Regions from separate parts of the Dietzia psychralcaliphila genome, predicted to be linked through region 2. Evidence: riboswitches for the same ligand, from Rfam matches in the RefSeq annotation. Region 2 holds a riboswitch; the other holds the start of a gene.
What was found. Region 2 has a riboswitch for cyclic di-AMP ahead of A6048_RS04020 (transglycosylase family protein). Riboswitches for the same ligand answer to the same signal wherever they lie in the genome.
Positions count from the first base shown of each region.

Region 1 (3,394 bases), 490 kb from region 2:
GCACCTCGGGGGCGAGACGACCGTCGTACGCACGGAGCTCGGAGAGGGTGGACACCCCGCAGTCTCCGACCCTGGAGATGAGGGCGTGGAGCACGTCGACGGTGGCGCGGGCGTCCTGGAGTGCGCGGTGGTTGGGCTCGACCGCCGATCCCAAGTGAGCGGCGAGTTCACCGAGACGGTGGCCGCGGGTCTCTCCCCGGTGGAGCACCCGCCGTGCCAGTGCGAGGGTGCAGACCGACGGCGGATCGGGCCACTGGTGGTCGGTCGACGTGGCCGCCGCACGCAGGAATCCGAGATCGAACCGTGCGTTGTGCGCCACAAGGACTGCGCCGCGGGAGAACTCCAGGAACGTCGCCATCACCTCTCCGAGCGAAGGGGCCCCGACGAGATCGTCGGGCGCGATACCGGTGAGCCTGCTTATGTGCCCCGGCAGGGCACCGTCGATGGCGACGAACGTTGACAGCTCCGCCCGGACCTCGCCACCCCGTACCCGGACCGCGCCGATCTCGGTGATCTCATCCGTCCCGGGCCGGGTGCCGGTGGTCTCCAGGTCGACCACGACGAAGGTCACCTCGGAGAGCGTCGGCTCGAGTTCGTCGAACGCCGCCTGGACCCCCTGGGGCCCGGGCGCGCGGACCGGGACTCGAGTAGGGGGCGTGGGCATGGCGCAGACGGTAGCGACCCGGTCCGACAGTGATGCGGTCGGCGCCCGATCAACACGGTGACGCGGGAGTGGATGTCGTACCCCGCCGTTACGGTCTGTCCCGAGCCGTAGATCGCGGCCCGGTAACGAATGGGCAACACGCCCAGGACGGAGTGTGACGTAGATCATGTTCTCGATGGACTGCGCACAGTGCCCGGCCCGCCCGCGGCAGTGTGAGGACTGCGTCGTCTCGGTGCTATTGTCCGACGAGCCGCAGGTAGATGCACTTTCCGAAGAGTCGTGTGGGTACGTCCTGGAGTCTGAGGTGCGTTCCGCGATCGAGGTGCTCATGGAACTCGGAATGGTCTCGACAGTCGAGATCATGGCCGCGGAAAGCGCCGCCTAGCGGATGGACTGGACTTCGACGAGATGGTTTCGTAACCTTTTCGAGACCTCGGAAGTCATCACCCGCCCGCCGGTGGGGAGCCGGGGTCACCACCTAAGCGCCCGCGCGGCGCACCGGGGAACCAAGTTCCACTGGGGTGAATCGCCCGAAGGCCGAGAGGTCGGGGCGTAGGACAGACTTCCGTGTCCGAACCCGTCAGCTAACCCGGTCGGTGTCCAGGAAGAAAGAGGAAATCACTCTCGTGGGAGCCCACAGCATCAAGACCGGATCGACCGCACGTCGTGTCGCCACCGCAGGACTGCTCGCAGCCGGAGCAGCCGTAGCCGGCGCCGGGACCGCGGCCGCCGCGCCCGTGACCGTCGACGTACCCGTCGAGCTGCGTCTGCCCGGTGTGCCCGCACAGGTCACCGTCGATCTCCCTGAGGGCATCGCCCTCCCGGCCGGCCTCGTACCGGTGGCTGCCGCACAGGCGGCCCCCGTCGAGTTCGCCGCCCCGGCGCCGCAGATCTCCACCGGCCAGCGCATTCTCGACGCCGCCAGCACCCGCGTTGGTTCGCCCTACGCCTGGGGCGCCACCGGCCCCAACTCGTTCGACTGCTCCGGCCTGACCTCGTGGGCGTACAAGGAGGCGGGGATCTCCATCCCGCGCACCAGCCAGGCCCAGATCGGCGGCGGCACCCAGGTCTCCAAGGCCGACCTGCAGCCCGGGGACATCGTCGCCTTCTACAGCGGTGCCAGCCACGTGGGGATCTACGCGGGCAACGGCCAGGTCGTGCACGCCCCGTACTCCGGCACCTCGGTGAGCTACGCCCCGCTGGACTCCATGCCGTTCTACGGTGCGACCCGCTACTACTGAGTCGTCTCGCACGCGAGCTCTCCCGCGAACCCCGCCGAGCACCGGTCACGTAACCGGTACCGGCGGGGTTTGTCGTCTGTACTATCTCGACCACGGAGGGTGACGGCGTCCCCTCCACGTTCCCGTTCTCACCGAACACCGAACACCGAACACCGAACACCGAACACTGAGTGCCGAACGCCGAGCACTGACCGTCGATCCGAGAGTTCATCAGTTGCCCATGACCCGCAGAGTCCGATTGGTCGCGCTCACCGTGGCCGCGGTCGTAGCGCTGACCTCGGGCGCAGTGTCGGTGTCTGCTCAGACTGTGGACCCTGCTCAGACGGTGGATCCTGCTCAGGCGGTCGATCCCGGACAGACAGTGGATCCCACGCTGGACGATGATCCGGCGCAGACGGTGGGTCCTGCCCAGAGCACGGTGCCGGGTGGTGTCGACTCACCGGACGACCCGCCCGGTGAGGACCTCGCCGAGTTGGCGCGGTTGTCCGGTGAGGCCGGAGCACTGGGGGAGGAACTCCATCTGGCGCGAGCGGAACTCGAGCGGGCCAACGCCGAGCGTGATCGTCGCGAACGCGAGGCCGGGCTCGCCGCCGGACTCGCCGTGGTCGCCGATGTCGGTGCATCGCGGGACCAGTCGCTCGTCGATCGACTCGCGACCATGCGTTACCGGGGAGGCGACACCGGCGCGACCCGGGCCGCCGTGCTCGCCGAGAGTCCCCGCGACCTGGTCGACCGGCTCGGAACCCTTCAGCGACTCTCCGGAACCACCACCAGCGCACTCGACGCCTCGCGGGCCGCCTCGGCGGAGGCCGCGCGACTCCGCGGGGAGGCCGACATTGCCTCTGAGGTCGCCCGGGCCTCGGCCCGGGACGCCCAGAACCGCGCGGACGAACTCGATCGGCGGTCGGACGAGATGAGTGTGCGGATCGATGAGGTGAGACGTCGTGTGGATGCTCTGTCGGACGCACAACGGGCGCTCTGGACCGGTGGTCCCCTCGTTCCCCCGGGTTACGTCGCCCCGGCGGTGGACGGCGTCAACTCGGCGGCGCTGAACGTGGCTCTGACCCGGCTCGGTGCCCCGTATTCGTGGGGGGCGACCGGCGCGGCCGAGTTCGACTGCTCGGGTCTCATGGTCTGGGCGTATTCGCAGGAGGGCAAGACGCTGCCGCGGTCCAGTCAGGCGCAGGCGGTGTCGGGGGCGCCCGTCGCGATGGCCGACATCCAGCCGGGCGACCTCGTCATCTACTACCCGGGGGCTACCCACGTCGGCATGTACGCCGGTGACGGACTGGTCCTGCACGCGCCGACCTACGGCGTCCCGGTCAAGCTCGAGAAGGTCGACGCGATGCCGATCAGCGGGATCCGCCGGTACTGACGCAGGGACGTCGAGCGGGAGATCCCGGGACACTGTGGCAGTCTCGGATGTGATGACGAAGACCCTGCTGATCACCAACGACTACCCGCCGCGACCCGGCGGCATCCAGTCGTA
Region 1 covers NZ_CP015453.1:1,397,556-1,400,949, forward strand. The annotation lists gene A6048_RS06290 (DEDD exonuclease domain-containing protein) at 1-664, opposite strand, end outside; gene A6048_RS06295 (hypothetical protein) at 840-1,049, shown strand; cyclic di-AMP (ydaO/yuaA leader) riboswitch at 1,130-1,277, shown strand; gene A6048_RS06300 (C40 family peptidase) at 1,291-1,905, shown strand; gene A6048_RS06305 (NlpC/P60 family protein) at 2,126-3,280, shown strand; gene A6048_RS06310 (glycosyltransferase family 4 protein) at 3,333-3,394, shown strand, end outside.
Region 1: another riboswitch for cyclic di-AMP. It lies ahead of A6048_RS06300 (C40 family peptidase); the one in region 2 lies ahead of A6048_RS04020 (transglycosylase family protein).

Region 2 (3,394 bases):
GGAGGTGCTCCCGTTCGCGGCGACGGACCTCGACGGCACCAGCTACACCAACCCGGTGGGCGAGTTCACCGTCCGAGGTGAACACACCCTCACCGTCCGCCTGCCAGTGGAACTGCGTCGCGCCACCCTCGACGTCTACGAGATCCGCGCGGACGGGTTCCGCGAGTACACCGTCGAGCCAGACGGACCCGGCGAACTGCTGATCCCCGTCACGCTCCCTGACGAGGGCCGGATCGAGGGCCTGGCGCTCCGCGCGGTTGCCCTCGTCTACGCGGCCGACGGTTCGGAGACGGTCCTCAGCGGTGAGTGGTCGGTCGGTATCACCTACGCGGACTGATACCTACGGTCACGCGTCCAGTTCGCGTGCGACGGCGCGGAGCACCGACGCCACGCGTCCCGACACCTTGTGGTCGGGACGGTGGCCGCGCCGCAACTCCGGCTGGACGGTCGTCTCGAGCACCTTGATCATGTCCTCGACCATCCCGTGCAACTCATCGGGCGAGTGCCTGGGACCGCCACGGGGGGCACGGTCCTGCACGACGGCGGGCTCCTCGTGGACGACGACACGCAGGGCCTGTGGGCCGCGCCGACCGGAGACCATGTCGAACTCCACGCGCTGGCGGGGCCGGAGCGTGTCCACCCCGTCCGGGAGCACGTCGGACCGGACGTAGACGTCCTCCCCGCCCTCGTGGGACAGGAAACCGAAGCCCTTCTCCGCGTCGTACCACTTGACCCTGCCACTGGGCACGGCGAACCACCTCTCCACGCGGTCGCGCACACGTGCGACCGGCAACCACCACGAATCACCTGACACTACCCTCGTCGAGGCGTTGGTCCGGCGCCCCTGCCGGGCCGGTAGCCTCCCACGTGTGACCTCAGACGCCCGACGACCCGCCGACGACCACGACCCCTGGGCACCCCACGCGGCCGAGCCCGCCCCAACCCGCCCCCGACGCCGCGGACTGTTCGTCGCTGCGCTGGCCGTCTTCGCCGTGGGGGTGGTGTTCACCATCCTCGCCGCACTCACCCCGTTCGTCCTCGGCCGGGACGCGCCCACCCTCCTCTATCTGGGCGCGATGGTGTTCACCCCGGTCGGCTTCCTCCTGGGTCTGCTGTACGCGATTCTGGGCTCGCGACCGCCCAGGGTGTGACGGAAAGCACCATTCAGCGAACGTCCAGGTAACAAGCCGATAACGCTGCCTCCCGCCTTACCGCGTGACCTGGTTTTATCTCAGAATGGTGACGATCCGGCATCAAGCCGCTACTGTTCGCATCAGACTCGTCAGCGAGTTGGCATCGGACGCACCACCGAACCCCGCCCTGCGGACGATGCGACATTGACCGTTACCGGGCGGGGACGGGGGACCCGATCAGGGCCCACCACGGGCCGGCGACCACGTGTCGCCTTGGGGTCAAGCCGCCGCAGGCGGCCGGACGCACTCGTCCGAACCCGACAGCTCACCTCGTAGGCACAGAGTGAAAAGGACTGACGCGAATATGACCTCGAACACCGGACGGCACCGCGCCGCCACCACCGCCTCCGCGCCCAAGACGGCAGTGAAGGTCGTCCTCGCGGGCACCGCCTTCTCCGCCGCCGGGCTCGCCCTCGCCCCGGCCGCCAACGCCGCCCCGGACTCCGACTGGGACCGACTGGCCCAGTGTGAGGCCGGCGGCAACTGGGGAATCAACACCGGCAACGGCTACCACGGCGGACTGCAGTTCTCGCCGAGCACCTGGGCGGCCTACGGCGGTACGCAGTACGCGCCGACCGCCAACCAGGCGACCCGCGAGCAGCAGATCGCGATCGCCGAGAAGACCCTCGCCGGTCAGGGCTGGGGAGCATGGCCCGCCTGTTCCGCCAAGCTCGGTCTGAACTCCGCCCCGACGCCTCGCGACGTGGCCCAGCCCGCCCCCGCGCCGGCCGCCCCGGCCGCCCCGGCTGCGCCCGCCGCTCCGGAGGCCGTCTCGGCCGCCGACCACGTCGCGACGCTCACCGCGTTCGCCGAGGGTCGCGGTATCGCACTGCCGATCACGGACGGCTACCAGGCCAACAAGGACCTCGTCGACTCCGCCTACGCCGGTAACCAGGCTGCCGTGGACGGCTTCTTCGCCACCTACCTGGCCAACTGACACCGGTCGACCCGACCACGGGAACGGGCCGCCACCCCCTGAAGGGAGTGGCGGCCCGTTCTCGCGTTACGGCGAGTCTCTGGTTACGGCGAGTCTCGCGTTACGGCGAAGGTCAGCGTGACCGGACGGTCTTGTTGACCACCGTCACCGGGTGGACGTAGTTCAGGCGCTCCTGCGGCAACGGGAAGGTCTCCTGCCCGAAGGGGGACAGCCCCCCCGCAACGAGAGCAGCTAGTTCGGTCACCGGGTGCTCGCCGAACGAGTCGTCGGGCCATCCCGGGTTGTCGTAGGTCAGTTTCTTGGCAGCCACGTGGTAAGTGTCTCACCTCGAGCCCGATCCGTCAGCAACCGGGTCGGATACCACCGCCGCCGCTACTCGTCGCCGGCCGGATCTCACTAGGCTGGAGCGGATATGTCGACCTCGCGCACCACGCCCCGACACCCGACCAGCGGTGAACCCGACTTCCCCGCCTGGTTGGCCGGCCTGTCGGACGACACCCTGGTCCGCCTGTGCGAACTGCGCGCGGACGTGGCCTCCCCTCCCCCGGCCTCTCTCGGCGTGCTCGCCTCCCGACTGCGTCTGCCGGCGTCGACCGCGCGCGCGATGGGTACCCTGACCTGGCCGGAACTGCTGGTATTGGCCACCGCTGCCGCGCTCGGCGCCGATTCCGGCCCGGTCCCGCTCGGTGCGGTATCGCGGCGTCTCGGTGTCGACCACGACGAGCCCGCATTCCGCGCAGCCGTCGACACCCTCCGGGATCTCGCCCTGTTCTGGGGAGATCCGGCCCATGTCCGGATCGTTCCGGTCACCGGGGCGGCGGTCGAGGCAGCGCCCGTGCAGGCCCCCCTCCCCGGAGAGCCCGTCGGAACCGATCTCGACACCGCGTGGAGCGGCCTGTCCGAACGGGCGTTGGGCGTCCTCGGAGCCGTCGCCCGCGGCCGCACGCCTGTCGGTGCCCTCGGATCCGGCGCGTCCGAGACCGTTCGCGCGGCGGCCTCGGAACTGGTCGACGCCGGGCTCGCCGAGGTCACCGGAACCGCCGACGGCGAGGTCGTCGTACCCCGCGCCCACGCCCTGGACCGGGCCCGGCACGGAGCCCGACCGAGTGGCTCGTCCCTACTCGACGTGCCCACCTGGTCGGTGCCCGGTGCGTCAACCCGCGGCTCCGCGAGCACCGGGACCACGACAGGGACGACGACCGGGACGACAGTCTCCGACAGGGCCGACGCCTCCGGGGGCGTGGCCGCACTCGACCTCCTCCAC
Region 2 covers NZ_CP015453.1:902,791-906,184, reverse strand. The annotation lists gene A6048_RS04035 (DUF2771 family protein) at 1-337, shown strand, start outside; gene A6048_RS18765 (cold-shock protein) at 347-748, opposite strand; gene A6048_RS04025 (hypothetical protein) at 870-1,151, shown strand; cyclic di-AMP (ydaO/yuaA leader) riboswitch at 1,330-1,486, shown strand; gene A6048_RS04020 (transglycosylase family protein) at 1,498-2,130, shown strand; gene A6048_RS04015 (hypothetical protein) at 2,243-2,440, opposite strand; gene A6048_RS04010 (helicase-associated domain-containing protein) at 2,543-3,394, shown strand, end outside.